2 regions of the Streptomyces sp. NPDC088733 genome follow, and region 2 is predicted to be linked to the other one. Evidence: predicted binding sites of a transcription regulator. Region 2 holds the regulator's gene; the other holds the start of a gene.

Region 1 (10,647 bases), on a different contig from region 2:
CCATGACGTGGCCGCGGACCCGGTAGGAGTGGATCAGCTCGAAGACGCGGGCGGCCTTGGTGACGTCGTCGTCGTGGCTGGCGTCGATGTCCTTGAGCCAGCGGACCGGCTCGTAGGGGATGCGCAGCGCCTCGAAGATGTCGTCGAAGAAGTTGTTCTCGCCCAGCAGCAGCTGGTTCATGATCCGCAGGAACTCGCCGGACGCGGCACCCTGGATGACCCGGTGGTCGTAGGTGCTGGTCAGCGTCATGACCTTGGCGATGCCCAGCTTGTTCAGGGTGTCCTGCGACGTGCCCTGGAACTCGGCCGGGTAGTCCATCGAGCCGACGCCGAGGATCACCGACTGCCCGGGCATCAGGCGCGGCACCGAGTGGACGGTGCCGATGCCGCCGGGGTTGGTCAGGGAGACCGTGACACCCGTGAAGTCGTCCATGGTCAGCTTGCCCACGCGGGCGCGGCGGACGATGTCCTCGTAGGCCTGCCAGAACTCGAAGAAGTTCAGGGTCTCGGCCTGCTTGATCGCCGCGACGACGAGCTGCCGGTCGCCGTTGGGCTTGACCAGGTCGATGGCCAGGCCCAGGTTGACGTGCTCGGGCTTGACCAGCGTCGGCTTGCCGTCCTTCTCCGCGAAGGACCAGTTCATCGCGGGCATGATCTTCAGCGCCTGCACCATGGCGTAGCCGATGATGTGCGTGAAGGAGACCTTGCCGCCGCGGGCGCGCTTGAGGTGGTTGTTGATGACGATGCGGTTGTCGAACAGCAGCTTCACCGGGACGGCGCGCACGGACGTGGCCGTGGGCAGCTCCAGCGAGGCGTGCATGTTCTTCGCCACGGCCGCGGACGGACCGCGCAGCGTCACGAACTCCGGGCCCGCCGCGTTCGCGGCGGCCGCTGCCTTGGGGGCTGGGGTCGGCTGCTGCGCAGGGGTGGGCTTCACCACGGCCGGCTTCGGCGGGGCGGGAGCCTCGGCGACCGGCGCGGGGGCCGGGGCAGCCGGCGCCACGGGGGCAGGCGCGGCCGCGGCCGGGGTCACCGGCGCGGGGGCCGGGGCCACCGGGGCGGGCGCCGCCGGAGCCGGAGCTGCCGGGGCGGGCGCCGGCGGGGCGGCCGGAGCTGCTGCGGGGGGCGTCTGAGGACGGCCCGTGGCGACCGCGGAACCCGTATCCGCTCCCGGCTTGTAGTCGGCGAAGAAGTCCCACCAGGCTCGGTCGACCGAGTTCGGGTCCTGGAGGTACTGCTGGTAGATCTCATCGACAAGCCACTCGTTCGGCCCGAAGCCCGCGGCAGGGTCCTGGGCCTGCCCGTCGGTTTCGGTCCTGGGGGTACCGCCCGGCCGGAGGCTGGGGGAACTCGAGCTATTGGGGGACTGTGGCGACACGGCGGTAACCGCCCTCTTCCGCTTCACAAGGTGATGGACAGCGGGAATAAAGGCTACGCCTATCGGACCGGTTCCTGCAGGCCCGGGGGCCAGTCGTCGCCTAAGTCACATCGAAAGGGCGGTTTCGGCGCGGAGATTGGCGGGAAAGAGGTCCCGAATCGACAGTCTCGCTCCGGGTGGATCACCCCACCCGGCCGAACGGCGCACGTCAGGCCGGTGCCGGCGCGGAACCCGGAAGGGTGACGCGTATGCGGCAGCCGCGCGGGGACTCGGCGACCTTGATGTCGCCGCCGTGCAGGTCCACCGCCCAGCGGGCGATCGCCAGCCCCAGTCCCGTACCGCCGTCGCCGGGACCCGCGGTGCCGCGGTTGAAGCGCTCGAAGACACGGGTGCGCTCCGCCTCGGGGATGCCGGGGCCCTCGTCCAGCACCTCCAGGTCCAGGCTGCCGGGGCCGGCGCCGCGCCGGGCGCGGACGGTGACCCGGCCGCTGGGCGGGCTGTGCTTGACGGCGTTGTCGACCAGGTTGGCGACCACCTGGTGCAGCCGTTCGGCGTCCGCGTACGCGGTGAGCTCCGGCGGCGAGACGTCCAGGTGCAGATGGACGTCCTTGCGCGGCCGGGCGCCCGGCCCGCCGTCCTGGAGCCCCAGGCTGGCGGCCTTGATCACCGCCGACAGGTAGGGCCACACCTCGAAGCGCTTGGCGTCCAGCGGCACGATGCCGCTGTCGAGGCGGGACAGGTCCAGCAGGTGGGCGACGAGCAGGCTCAGCCGTTCGGCCTGCTGGAGCGCGGTGCGCATGGTCTCCGGATCGGCCTCGGAGACGCCGTCGACGACGTTCTCCAGGACCGCGCGCAGTGCCGCGATCGGTGTGCGCAGCTCGTGTGAGACATTCGCCACCAGCTCCTTGCGGTGCCGGTCGACGGCCTCCAGGTCGGCGGCCATGCGGTTGAAGGCGTCGGCCAGCTCGCCGACCTCGTCGCGGCGGCGGGCGTTGACGCGGCGGCCGTAGTCGCCGCGGGCCATGCCGATGGCCACCGAGGTCATCTCCCGCAGCGGCGCGGTCAGCCCGTGGGCGACCAGCTGGGAGATGAGCAGCGAGGCGATGATCGAGAAGATCGTGATGATCCTGATCTCGGTCGCGGAGTGCATCGCGACATAGATGAGGAAGGTGGTGATCGCCACCGAGGCGATCACCAGGAACTGCAGCGCCGCCTTGATGGACCGGAACGGGTCCCACGGCCGCAGCGCCGCCCACGCACGGTCCCGCAGGCTCGGCGGGGGCGGCGTGCTGTAGGGGCTCACGGTGTGGGCGTCTCGAGGGCGTAGCCGACGCCGTGGACGGTGCGGATGCGCTCCGCGCCGATCTTCCGCCGCAGTGCCTTGACGTGGCTGTCGACGGTGCGGGTGCCCGAGGCGTCCGCCCAGTCCCAGACCTCCGCGAGCAGCTGCTCGCGGGAGAGCACGGCGCGCGGCTGCTGCGCCAGGCACACCAGCAGGTCGAACTCGGTGGGCGTCAGGTGCACGTCCGCGCCGCGGACCCGGACCCGCCGCTGGGCGTTGTCGATCTCCAGGTCGCCGAGCTGCATGTTGGCGCCGCGCGGGTCGCGGGCGGCGATGGTGGCCCGCTCGACGCGGCGCAGCAGGACGTGCACGCGGGCGACGAGCTCGCGCAGCGAGAACGGCTTGGTCATGTAGTCGTCGGCGCCCACACCGAGGCCGACCAGCATGTCGGTCTCGTCGTCGCGCGCGGTGAGCATCAGCACCGGCACGGGCCGTGCGGCCTGCACGCGGCGGCAGACCTCCAGGCCGTCGTAGCCGGGCAGCATGACGTCGAGCACGAGCAGGTCGGGCTGCCAGGCGGCGGCGGTCTCCACCGCGGCCGGGCCGTCGCCGGCGGTGCGGACCTGGAAGCCCTCGGCCCGCAGGCGTACGGCGATGGCGTCGGCGATCGTCGCGTCGTCCTCGACCACCAGTACCCGGCGCTGTGCGCCGGGGGTGGCCGCGACCGCTGCGGCGTCGCCCGGAGTCGGCTGAGTGGTGTCCATGTGCGGTCCCCCATGGTCGTTTGCGTTGCGCAGCAGCGTACGGGGCACGACGGTATCGCGGCTATGCGGGTGTGGTTGCCAGGTGCACGACATCCGGAACGCCCCGGTCCACGGGGGTCTCCATCGTGCGGACCTGCGTGAACCCCGCGGTCCGCAGTGCGTCCTCGAACGCGGCGGACGGCTGGGCCGACCATACCGCCAGTACGCCGCCGGGTGTGAGCCGCGCCCGGCAGGCCGCCAGGCCCGCGGGACCGTACAGCCCGCGGTTGTCCTCGGTCACCGTCCAGTCGGGGCCGTTGTCGATGTCCAGGCACAGGGCGTCGTACGTCGCGTCCGCGTCCCGCAGGTACGCGACCAGGTCGCCCTCCAGCACCGTCACCCGCGGATCGTCCAGCGCGTGCTCCGAGAAGGGCGCCAGCGGCCCGGTGCGGTGCCAGTCGACGACGGCGCGCTCGCGCTCGGCCACCGCGATCCGTCCCCAGCGCGGCTCGCACGCCGCGCGGGCCAGGGAGAAGCCCACGCCCAGGCCCCCGATCAGCACCGACAGGTCCGCGGCGTCCGCCGGCAGGGCGGCCAGGGCGGCGTCGACCAGCAGCCGCTCGGAGCGGCCGTCGGAGGTGTCCATGAGGAAGGTGCCGTTGGCGATGATCTCGAACCGTGCCGCGTGCCGGCGCAGGACCACCTCGCCGTACGGCCCCTCGCGGCGGTCGAGCGTGACGGGCCGTTCCTCTTCGTTCGCGCGCATGGGCTCAGCGTAATGAGGAGCAGGTCAGCGGCCGGTCGGCAGTCGATCGCTCAGAGCGAACACGGACCGGGGAACACCAGGGGCATCAGAAGCATTGAGTCTGCATAGCTCAACTTGATTGCTTAGGGAGAGATAATGGCTCAATCGTCTTCGTCGGCGTTCGCGCCGCTCACCCTGCCCGTGCTGCCGCTCGACGACGCGGTGGTCCTGCCGGGCATGGTGGTGCCCGTGGACCTCACCGACGCCGAGGCGCGCGCCGCGGTCGAGGCGGCCCAGGCCGCGCAGCGGTCCGGACTGCCCGGTGTCGGCAACAAGCCGCGGGTGCTGCTCGTTCCCCGTGTGGACGGCGACTACGCGGGAGTGGGCACGCTGGGCACCGTCGAGCAGGTGGGACGGCTGTCGGACGGCGATCCCGGGGCCGTGATCCGCGGCGTCAGCCGCGTGCGCATCGGCGCCGGCACGACCGGACCCGGCGCCGCCCTGTGGGTGGAGGGGACCGAGCTCGCCGAGCCGGTGCCCGCCGAGGCGCCCGGCACCGTCGCGGAGCTCGTCAAGGAGTACAAGGCGCTGGCCACCAGTTGGCTGCGCAAGCGCGGGGCCTGGCAGATCGTGGACCGCGTCCAGCAGATCGACGACGTCTCGCAGCTCGCCGACAACGCCGGCTACTCCGGCTTCCTCACCACCAAGCAGCGCATCGAGCTGCTGGAGACCACCGACCCGGTCGCCCGGCTGAAGCTCGCCACGCAGTGGCTGCGCGACCACCTGGCCGAGCAGGACGTCGCGGAGACCATCCGCAAGGACGTCCAGGAGGGCATGGAGAAGCAGCAGCGCGAGTTCCTGCTGCGGCAGCAGCTCCAGGCCGTCCGCAAGGAACTGGCCGAGCTGAACGGCGACCCCGAGGACGAGGCGGACGACTACCGTTCCCGCGTCGAGGCCGCCGACCTGCCCGAGAAGGTGCGCGAGGCCGCCATGAAGGAGGTCGAGAAGCTGGAGCGGTCCAGCGACGCGTCCCCCGAGGGCGGCTGGATCCGCACCTGGCTCGACACCGTTCTGGAACTGCCGTGGAACACCACGACCGAGGACGCCTACGACATCCCCGGCGCGCGGGCGGTGCTGGACGCCGACCACGCGGGCCTGGAGGACGTGAAGGAACGCATCACCGAGTACCTGGCCGTGCGCAAGCGCCGCAGCGACCGCGGTCTCGGGGTCGTCGGCGGCCGGCGGGGTGGCGCGGTGCTGGCCCTGGTGGGCCCGCCCGGCGTCGGCAAGACCTCGCTCGGCGAGTCCGTGGCCCGCGCGATGGGACGCAAGTTCGTGCGCGTCGCGCTCGGCGGCGTCCGGGACGAGGCGGAGATCCGCGGCCACCGGCGCACCTACGTCGGCGCGCTGCCCGGCCGGCTCGTGCGCGCCATCAAGGAGGCCGGGTCGATGAACCCGGTGGTCCTGCTGGACGAGATCGACAAGGTGGGCTCCGACTACCGCGGCGACCCGTCCGCGGCCCTGCTGGAGGTCCTGGACCCGGCCCAGAACCACACCTTCCGGGACCACTACCTGGAGGTCGAACTGGACCTGAGCGACGTGGTGTTCCTCGCCACCGCCAACGTCCTGGAGGCCATCCCGGAGCCGCTGCTGGACCGCATGGAACTGGTGCGGCTGGACGGCTACACCGAGGACGAGAAGGTCGTCATCGCCCGCGACCACCTGCTGCCGCGCCAGCGCGAGCTGGCCGGGCTCGGCGAGGACGAGGTCACCGTCGACGACGCGGCCCTGCGCAAGCTGGCCGGGGAGTACACCCGCGAGGCGGGCGTGCGCACCCTGGAGCGGTCGATCGCCCGCATCCTGCGGAAGGTCGCGGCCAAGCACGGACTCGGCGAGCGCGAGCTGCCCTTCACCGTCACCCCGGAGGAGCTGCGGGACCTCATCGGGCGGCCGCACCACGTGCCGGAGTCGGCGCAGGACCCGCAGGAGCGGCGCACGGCGGTGCCGGGCGTGTCCACGGGCCTGGCGGTCACCGGCGCCGGCGGCGACGTCCTCTACATCGAGGCGTCGCTGGCCGACCCGGAGACCGGCGGCAGCGGGCTGCAGCTGACCGGACAGCTGGGCGACGTGATGAAGGAGTCCGCGCAGATCGCGCTCTCCTTCCTGCGCTCGCACGGCGCCGAACTGGAACTGCCGGTCGGCGACCTGAAGGAGCGCGGCGTCCACATCCACGTCCCCGCGGGCGCGGTCCCCAAGGACGGCCCGAGCGCGGGTGTCACCATGACCACCGCGCTGGCCTCGCTCCTGTCGGGACGCCGGGTCCGCACCGACGTGGCGATGACCGGCGAGGTGTCGCTGACCGGGCGCGTACTGCCCATCGGCGGCGTCAAGCAGAAGCTGCTGGCGGCGCACCGCGCCGGGATCACCACCGTCGTGATCCCCAAGCGGAACGAGGCGGATCTGGACGACGTCCCCGCCGAGGTCCTGGAGAAGCTGGAGGTCCACGCGGTCTCGGACGTCCGGCACGTGCTGAAGCTGGCCCTGGAGCCCGCCGTCACCGACGCGGACTCCGGCCTGGAGGCCTCGATCGCGGCGTGAGCCGGGCCGCGTCCGGAGGAGAGAAGAGAGCGGAAGAGAGCGGCCCCTCCCCTGCGCCCGGGGAGGGGCCGCTCTCGCGCCCGGAGGCCGCCGCGCCCGGTGGGGAAGTGACACCGGCGACGGATGTGCCCCTGGTCACGCCGTTGATCCACGTCTGCGAAATACTGGGGGCGCCGCGCACACCGCGGCGCCTGAAGCGAAGTTTCCGTCCTGAAAGCGGGTGACCGCGTGGCCGACACGGCCGGGTCCCACGGAGGTGCCGACCCAGTGATGGAGGCGCTCGAACGCGAACTGACCGTCCTGTTCCGGCGGGCCCGGGCCTCGCAGGGCGAAATGGCCCGCGAGGTCCATCCCGAGCTCGAACCCGCGGCGTACGGGCTGCTGGCCCGGCTGTCCGAGACCGGCCCGCAGCGGGCGACCGTGCTGGCCGGGTACTTCGGCGTCGGCAAGGCGACGATGAGCCGCCAGCTGCGTGCCCTGGAGGAGCTCGGGCTGATCCACCGCGAGCCGGACCCGGCGGACGGCCGGGCCTTCCTCGTCCATCTGACGGAGGAGGGCGAGGCCCGCTTCACCCGGGTCCGGCTCGCCCGCCGGGCCCGCTACGTCAGCCGGCTGCGCGGCTGGGACCGGACCGAACTGTCGGAACTGGCCAGGCTGCTGAGCCAGCTGAACGACTCGCAGGAAGGCGCCTGAGCGCACGCCGGCAGCGGCGTCGGCGTCCGACCGCTTCGATGACGGCGAAGGCCCCCTGTGCGGTGGGGCCGTCCGGGACCGCACCGCACCGGGGGTCTTCACGTCCGGCCGTCGTGCCCGGCGGACCGTTCACGGCGGGCGGCCGGGGCCGGGGTGTCGCGCTCGTCCTGGCTCGAGCCGTACGGCGGTGGTCTCCGACAGGCGGCGCGGCGCGGCTCGGCGCTCGGGCAGGTCGCGGGCGCGGGCGGACCGGATCAGCCGCGTGGACGGCGCCGTACTTCAGTACCGCTGGAGCTCCACGAACACCGCGGTGGCGTCGTCGCTCTTCTTGCCACGCGGGAAGCGCGTGCGGTCCGGGTCGGCGGACTCCGCCGCGCGGACCCGGCGGACGAGTTCGTCGGGTCCGGCCTTGCGCAGCAGGTCGACCAGGCCGGCCCGGTCGGTCTCGCCGAAGACGTCGGCCAGGCGCGTCGCGCCGTCGGTGAGGGCGGCGACGGCCCGCACCGACGACCGCGGCCGCACACCGGTGACGGCTCGGGCCGCCACCTCCGGGTCCGCGGCGGCCGTGAAGAAGCCGCCCTCGGCGTTGCGGAGCGCCTCGACGGCCTCGGCGTACACCGCCGCGGCCCGCGCGCGCTCCTCGCTGCCGCGCGGCAGCGCGCGGACGGCGGCGCGCAGCGCGGGCACGGGTTCGGGCAGGCGGTCCAGCCGGTCGTCGAGCACGGCGTCCACCGCGCCGGACGCGTCCTCGATGAGCAACTCCGAGTCGGATAGCACCAGATGCTCCACGCTGTCCGCATTCCACCGGACCGCCACAACGGTCGCCTGAGGGGTGCGCCGGTGATAAAGGTCACAGGTCGCGCGGTGCGTGTCGGCGGTCCGCGCGATGGCCTGCGCGAGACACTCCGCCAGGGGCGGCGCCGAGGGCGAAACGGACAGTTCGATCATGGAACCGCCCAGCTCGGAGACGTACCAGGGCACGGTGTGGCGGCAGCCGGTGGGACCGTCGGGCGGGGTGACGCCGTCCAGCAGGACCAGTGAACCGCCGCCGCCTGATGCGGGCATGGCGATCGCCACGAAGTCCTCGTTCGGGCGATCGGGGGTGCCGGGCTCGGTGGCCGTCTCGACGCGCATGCGTCCAGTGTGCGGCACCCGCTCGCGCGGCCTGTTCGAACCCCCGCGGGGGCCCGCCGCGGGGTCCGGGCCGTGAAGGCGCGCATCCTGCCAGGACCGCGCGGAGGACGCCAGTTCCGTGCCGTGACCGCCGGCGGACCCGCGAGCGGCGGTCCCGCGCGGGAGTTGAACGTCAACTTGTCGGTGCGATTCACTCGTTCGAGTGTCGAGGTGAGGGACGCACATCTGCATTCCGGGTCGGCCTGAGATGGTCGGGACGATGCCGGGAAGAGGCCAGACGTTGCCGTGCTCGGCGCTCGGCCGATGTGTCGTCATCTCGGGACAACTGGACCAGGCAGACGGGATAGCGAGCACCGGTGCGAACACGACGTAACCCGCGGACCAAGCGCGTGCGGCAGAGACTGCTCGGTGCTCTGCTGATCTGCGCCGTCACCGTTCTGGCCGCCTCCGCGCCGGGGGTGGCGACGGCCGTACGGGACCTCGCGGAGTCCCAGCGGCTGCTCGGCATGGCCCGGCTCCAGGGGCAGGCGGTCTCCCTCGGCCACGCACTGGCCGACGAGCGCGACGACACCGCGGTGCTCGTCGCCACCGGCCGGTCCGCCGAAGGCGCCACGGGCGTCCCCGGGACCGAGCGGGAGCGCGTCGACCGGCAGGTCCAGGAGGTCCTCGCGGCCGCCGCGGACGCCGACACCGCCGACGCCCCGGCGTTCGCCGCCGCGCTCACCGAGGCGCGCCACCGGCTCGGCGAACTGCCCGAGATCCGGCGGAAGGCGCTCTCCGGTTCCGGCGGGGCCGTCGCCGCCGTCCTGGCGTACCAGCCGCCCATCGACGCGCTGAACGCCCTGGGCGCGGCCGTCGCCCGGTCGCTGCCCGCCCGCGGCGCCTCCGCCGACACCACCGCGCTGCCCTTCCTCGCGCGCGCCGTCGACCACGCCTCGTTCGAGCGCGGCCTGCTGGTCGGCGCCCTCGCCGCGGGCGGGTCGCAGGCCGAACTGGTCGGCGCCGCGCAGACCGCGGCGGTGGGGGAGAGGACCGCGCTCGCCGACTTCCGCGCCGCCGCGTCGTCCGCCGCCGCCGAGCAGTACGACCAGACCGTCACCGGTTCCGACGTCACCACCGCCGACCGGCAGCTGAAGTCGCTGCTGGACGCGGGCTCGCTCTCGGCCTCCGACCGGAAGCTGAAGTCCGCCTCCGTGCAGAGCGCGCTCTCCGCGCGGATCGACCTGATGCGCGGGGTCGAGTCCTCGCTCGCCGCGGCCTCCGCCGACCGGCTCGCCGCGCTGCGCTCCGACGACGTCACCGGCCTCGAACTGCACGTCGCCCTGGCCGGCGTCTGCTTCCTGCTGGTGCTCGGCACCTGCGTCTCCACCGCCCGCTCGATCACGCGGCCCGTCGCCGCCCTCAACCGGTTCGCGCGCGGCGACGTCCCGGCCGACGAGCAGGTCAGGGCCGTCGGCTCGGACGAGTTCGCGGCGGTGGCCCGCGCCGTCAACGCGCTGCGGGCGGAGACCGCGGGCCTGCGGGAGCGGATCGCCGCGCAGGACGCGGAGCACACACGGGTGCAGGGCGTCTGCGACGCCCTCGCCGCCGAACGCGACCTGCTGCGGAGCCGGCAGGAGGCACTGGCCGCGGAGGTCGCGAGCGTGCGCGGCAGCGTCAGCGCCACCTCCGTGAACCTCACCCTGCGCACGCTCGGCCTGGTCGAGCGGCAGCTCACGCTCATCGAGAAGCTGGAGGAGCTGGTCCACGACCCGGACGAGCTCGCCCAGCTGTTCCGCCTGGACCACCTCGCCACCCGGATGCGCCGCAACAGCGAGAACCTGCTGCTGCTCGCGGGCACCGAGCACGGCCACACGAACGCCCGGCCGGTACCGCTGGTGGACGTCGCGCGCGCCGCGGTCTCCGAGATCGAGAAGTACGAGCGGGTCCGCATCCAGCAGCTGCCCGCCGGCCGGATCGCCGGCTTCGCCTCGGACGACCTGAGCCACCTCGTCGCCGAGCTGCTGGAGAACGCCACCACGTCCTCGCCGCCGGACACCGAGGTGCAGCTGTCCGGCTGGATGCTGGAGAGCGG
Region 2 (5,592 bases):
TGCCAGGACCACGCCGTCCGTCGTCGCCTTCGCGAAGAACGGCGAGGTGCTCGTCGGCGAGGTCGCCAAGCGCCAGGCTGTCACCAACGTCGACAGGACGGTCCGCTCGGTCAAGCGCCACATGGGCACCGACTGGCGGATCAACCTGGACGGCAAGGACTTCAACCCGCAGCAGATGAGCGCCTTCATCCTGCAGAAGCTGAAGCGTGACGCCGAGGCCTACCTGGGCGAGAAGGTGACCGACGCGGTCATCACCGTCCCGGCGTACTTCAACGACTCCGAGCGCCAGGCCACCAAGGAGGCCGGCGAGATCGCGGGCCTCAACGTCCTGCGCATCGTCAACGAGCCCACGGCCGCCGCCCTGGCGTACGGCCTGGACAAGGACGACCAGACCATCCTCGTCTTCGACCTCGGTGGCGGCACCTTCGACGTCTCGCTGCTGGAGATCGGTGACGGCGTCGTCGAGGTGAAGGCCACCAACGGCGACAACCACCTCGGTGGTGACGACTGGGACCAGCGCATCGTCGACTACCTGGTGAAGCAGTTCGCCTCGGGTCACGGCGTGGACCTGTCCAAGGACAAGATGGCGCTGCAGCGTCTGCGCGAGGCCGCCGAGAAGGCGAAGATCGAGCTGTCCTCGTCCACCGAGACCTCGATCAACCTGCCCTACATCACGGCGTCCGCCGAGGGCCCGCTGCACCTGGACGAGCGCCTCACCCGCGCCCAGTTCCAGCAGCTGTCCGCGGACCTGCTGGAGCGCTGCAAGATCCCGTTCCACAACGTCATCAAGGACGCGGGCATCCAGCTCTCCGAGATCGACCACGTCGTCCTCGTCGGTGGCTCCACCCGCATGCCCGCCGTCGCCGAGCTCGTCAAGGAGCTGACCGGCGGTCAGGACGCCAACAAGGGCGTGAACCCGGACGAGGTCGTGGCCATCGGCGCCGCGCTCCAGGCCGGTGTGCTCAAGGGCGAGGTCAAGGACGTCCTGCTGCTCGACGTCACCCCGCTGTCCCTCGGTATCGAGACCAAGGGCGGCATCATGACCAAGCTGATCGAGCGCAACACCACGATCCCGACGAAGCGTTCGGAGATCTTCACCACGGCCGAGGACAACCAGCCGTCGGTGCAGATCCAGGTCTACCAGGGCGAGCGCGAGATCGCGGCGTACAACAAGAAGCTCGGCATGTTCGAGCTCACGGGCCTGCCGCCGGCCCCGCGCGGCATCCCGCAGATCGAGGTCGCCTTCGACATCGACGCCAACGGCATCATGCACGTCTCCGCCAAGGACCTCGGTACCGGCAAGGAGCAGCGCATGACCGTCACCGGTGGCTCCGCGCTGCCGAAGGACGACATCGACCGCATGATGCGCGAGGCCGAGCAGTACGCGGACGAGGACCACAAGCGCCGCGAGTCCGCCGAGACCCGCAACCAGGCCGAGGGGCTCGTCTACCAGACCGAGAAGTTCCTCAAGGACAACGAGGACAAGGTCCCCGGTGACGTCAAGACCGAGGTCGAGGCGGCTGTCGAGGACCTCAAGGAGAAGCTGAAGGGCGAGGACTCCGCCGCCATCCGCGAGGCCACCGAGAAGGTCGCCGCCACCTCCCAGAAGCTGGGCCAGGCGCTCTACGCCAACGCCCAGGCCGAGGGTGGCGCGGCCGGTGCCGCCGGTGCCGCGGGCGGTGCCCCGGCCGACGACGACGTCGTCGACGCCGAGATCGTCGACGAGGACAAGAAGGACGGTGCCGCGTGACGGAGGAGACCCCGGGCTTCGAGCAGGAGCCTGACGTCCCCTCTGCCGAGGCCGGTTCCGCGTCGTCCGCGGACTCCGCGGGCGACACGGCGCCGGGTGCCGGGTCCGCCGAGCAGGCGGCCCCGGCGTCCCCGGCCGGGGACGCGAACGCCATGGTCGCTCTGCAGGCGCAGCTGGACCAGGTGCGTACGGCGCTCGGTGAGCGCACGGCGGACCTCCAGCGGCTCCAGGCGGAGTACCAGAACTACCGCCGCCGGGTGGAGCGGGACCGGATCGCGGTCCGCGAGATCGCGGTCGCCAATCTGCTCACCGAACTGCTTCCGGTGCTCGACGACATCGGCCGTGCCCGGGACCACAAGGAACTGGTCGGCGGCTTCAAGTCGGTCGGCGAGTCCGTGGAGACGGTGGCCGCCAAGCTGGGCCTCCAGCAGTTCGGCAAGGAGGGCGAGCCCTTCGACCCGCTGGTGCACGAGGCCCTGATGCACAGCTACTCGCCGGACGTCACACAGACGACCTGCGTGCAGATCCTGCAGCCCGGGTATCGCATCGGGGAGCGCACCATCCGCCCCGCGCGGGTGGCGGTCGCCGAGCCCCAGCCGGGCACGCAGGGAACGCAGGGCAACGCTGACGCGGCCGACGAGGAGAACGGTGGCCCGGAACAGGGCTGACGTGAGTCACGCGCAGAAGGCACGGAAGGAGGGACGCCGGGGATGAGCATCAGCAGGGATTTGTTCGAGAAGGATCTCTACAAGGTCCTCGGCGTCCCGAAGGACGCCACCGAGGCGGAGATCAAGAAGGCGTACCGGAAGCTCGCCCGCGAGTTCCACCCGGACGCCAACAAGGGCGACGCCAAGGCCGAGGAGCGCTTCAAGGAGATCTCCGAGGCCAATGACGTCCTGTCGGACGCCAAGCGCCGCAAGGAGTACGACGAGGGCCGCGCCCTCTTCGGCAACGGCGGCTTCCGCGGCGGCCCGGCCGGCGCGGGCGGCTTCGGCTTCGACCTCGGCGACCTCTTCGGCGGCGGCGCCGCCGGCGGTGCCGGCACCCCCCAGGGCGGCGGCTTCGGCGGCGGCCTCGGGGACGTGTTCGGCGGCCTGTTCAACCGGGGCGGCGCCACGACCCGTACGCAGCCCCGGCGCGGCCAGGACGTCGAGACCGAGGTGACGCTGAAGTTCACCGAGGCGGTGGACGGTGCCACGGTCCCGCTGAAGATGACCAGCCAGGCGCCCTGCAAGGCGTGTTCGGGCACCGGCGACAAGAACGGCACGCCCCGGGTGTGCCCGACCTGCGTCGGCACCGGGCAGGTCTCGCGCGGCGGCGGTGGCGGTTTCTCGCTCACCGACCCCTGCGTGGACTGCAAGGGCCGCGGCCTGATCGCGCAGGACCCCTGCGAGGTCTGCAACGGCAGCGGCCGGGCCCGCTCGGCGCGCACCATGCAGGTGCGCATCCCGGCCGGCGTCACCGACGGGCAGCGCATCCGGCTGCGCGGCAAGGGCGCCCCCGGCGAGCGCGGCGGCCCGGGCGGCGACCTGTACGTGACCGTGCACGTCGACGCCCACCCGGTCTTCGGCCGCAAGGGCGACAATCTCACCGTCGTGGTGCCGGTCTCCTTCACGGAGGCGGCCCTCGGCGGCGAGATCAAGGTGCCGACGCTCGGCGGTCCCCCGGTCACCCTGAAGTTGCCCCCGGGTACGCCCAACGGGCGTACGCTGCGGGCGCGTGGCAAGGGTGCCGTCCGCAAGGACGGTACGCACGGCGACTTGCTGGTCACCGTCGAGGTCGCCGTTCCGGCGGCCACCGAGGGCAAGGCGCTGGACGCCCTGGAGGCGTACCGGGAGGCGACCGCGGACACCGATCCGCGGGCAGAGCTGTTCAAGGCCGCGAAGGGAGACTGAACCGATGAGCATGGGCGGCGGCATGCGGGGCGGACGGGGTCGCAACCCGTACGAGCTGACGGACGAATCCCCCGTCTACGTCATCTCGGTGGCGGCCCAGCTCTCCGGTCTGCACCCCCAGACCCTCCGGCAGTACGACCGGCTCGGCCTGGTCTCGCCCGACCGCACGGCCGGGCGGGGCCGGCGCTACTCGGCCCGTGACATCGAGCTGCTGCGCGAGGTCCAGCGTCTGTCGCAGGACGAGGGCATCAACCTCGCGGGCATCAAGCGCATCATCGAACTGGAGAACCAGGTCGCGGCCCTCCAGTCGCGGGTGGCCGAACTGGCCGCCGCCGTCGAGGGCGCCGCGGCCGCCATGCAGCAGCGCGAGGCGGCCGTCCACGCCTCCTACCGGCGCGACCTGGTGCCGTACCAGGACGTGCAGCAGACGTCGGCGCTGGTGGTGTGGCGGCCCGCCAAGCGGCCCGAGTAGACCCGGCGGAACGTTTCACGGCAGCAGGTCGGCGGGCCCCTGCGACACATGGTGCAGATGGCGGCCCGAGGCGATCATGGCGTGCAGCAGCCGGTGACCCTCCGCCGCGGGCACGAGCCCGTCGGCGCACGCGTCCCGCATCAGGTCGAAGGTCTCCTTCGTGGTGATCCCGCGCCGGCGGGTGAAGTTGCGGGCGGAGCGGTCGTCGGTGATCCAGACGGCGCCGCGGAACTCCCGCCGCCGCGTGATCAGTACGCAGGTCTCGGCCTCCCCGAGATGCCGGGTCGGCGCGTTCGACGGGCCGCCGAAGACCGCGCGGCGCAGCCGGTCGACCTCCCGGAGCTCAGCGCTCTCGGTGATCTCCACGGGCTCGCCCAGCCAGCCGGCCTCGGCCAGCCCGGCCAGACGCGGCAGGAACCGCGCGGAGCGGGCGGCCTCGTGGGCGACGGCCTGGGTCCAGCGGCCGCGGCCGTCCAGCACCTTCTCCAGCAGCAGCATCCGGTCCACGGCGGCGAAGTTGCACAGGACGGTGTTGTCCGGGAACCACCAGGTGGTCATGGCTGGAAGACCAGGTCCCCTTCTTCGGCGTCCTGTTGATCGGTGCCGTTGCCGGCCGCGGACTCGGGGGCGAGCAGGTCGTGCAGCCGCTCCACGTCCGTGTCCAGCAGTGCGGCGAGCGGGCGCAGCGTCGTCTCCCCCGCCAGATAGGCCTTGTACAACTCCGAGGCCAGGCGCGGCGGGAAGCGTTCGGCGAAGGCGCGCGACGCCTGCCGCTGGTACTCGTCGCCGGCGCCCGCCAGCAGATGGCAGGACTCCGTCGTCAGGGCGCGCAGGTGCTTGCGCCGTCCGGCGTCGATCAGGCCGAGTTGGTGCAGGCGTGCGGCGAGCGCGCTCGGCGACACCCGGAAGCGGACGACCAGCCGCTCGAAGGCGGCGTCCGTCAGCTCCCCCTCCGCGGCGGCGGCCCGCGTCAACTCCCGGGCGGGCATCAGCAGATGCGAGGCGAAGACATTGGCCCGCACCTCGGCGAGGTCCTTCTGCCGGCCGGGGGCGACATGGGACTCCACCACGACACTGCGGGCGTCCTTGGCGAGGATGTGGCAGAGCTCGTGGGCCAGGGTGAAGCGCTGCCGTGTCCACAGATCGGTGGGCGCGAGGAGCACGAGGCGGAACGTGTCGGTCTGCCAGGCGAGTCCGTCCACAGCCTGGGGAAGCCCGGTGATGGCGACGTCCACGCCGAAGTGCTCCTCGACCGCGGCGATCAGCTCGTCCGTCTCCAGCCCCGCCGCCGGCAGCCGCTCCCGTGCCTCCTCCGCCAGCCGCTCGCCCTGCGCCGCCCAGCGCTCCAGCGCGGGGTCCGGCTCCGGCACGGCGGGCAGCTCTCCTGCCCGGTCCAGCAGTTCCAGTACCTCGTAGGCGGCCGCGAACCGCTCGGTGACCTCCCGCGTCCCCGCCGGGTCGGGCGCGGTGTCGCT

What was found. Region 2 encodes HspR, which represses chaperone genes until heat shock. Its sites were predicted from a motif close to TTGAGNNNNNNNNNCTCAA; they were not measured.
Region 1: the regulator HspR is predicted to act here: its motif matches at 4,264-4,282, upstream of lon (endopeptidase La).

Annotation. Positions count from the first base shown of each region.
Region 1 is NZ_JBIVLH010000001.1:261,025-271,671, reverse strand. It holds gene ACIP64_RS01185 (multifunctional oxoglutarate decarboxylase/oxoglutarate dehydrogenase thiamine pyrophosphate-binding subunit/dihydrolipoyllysine-residue succinyltransferase subunit) at 1-1,378, opposite strand, end outside; gene ACIP64_RS01180 (ATP-binding protein) at 1,587-2,681, opposite strand; gene ACIP64_RS01175 (response regulator transcription factor) at 2,678-3,424, opposite strand; gene ACIP64_RS01170 (spermidine synthase) at 3,486-4,169, opposite strand; gene lon (endopeptidase La) at 4,305-6,746, shown strand; gene ACIP64_RS01160 (MarR family winged helix-turn-helix transcriptional regulator) at 7,017-7,439, shown strand; gene ACIP64_RS01155 (hypothetical protein) at 7,719-8,573, opposite strand; gene ACIP64_RS01150 (nitrate- and nitrite sensing domain-containing protein) at 8,963-10,647, shown strand, end outside.
Region 2 is NZ_JBIVLH010000017.1:520-6,111, forward strand. It holds gene dnaK (molecular chaperone DnaK) at 1-1,750, shown strand, start outside; gene grpE (nucleotide exchange factor GrpE) at 1,747-2,418, shown strand; gene dnaJ (molecular chaperone DnaJ) at 2,461-3,645, shown strand; gene ACIP64_RS27540 (heat shock protein transcriptional repressor HspR) at 3,650-4,117, shown strand; gene ACIP64_RS27545 (hypothetical protein) at 4,133-4,675, opposite strand; gene ACIP64_RS27550 (ImmA/IrrE family metallo-endopeptidase) at 4,672-5,592, opposite strand, start outside.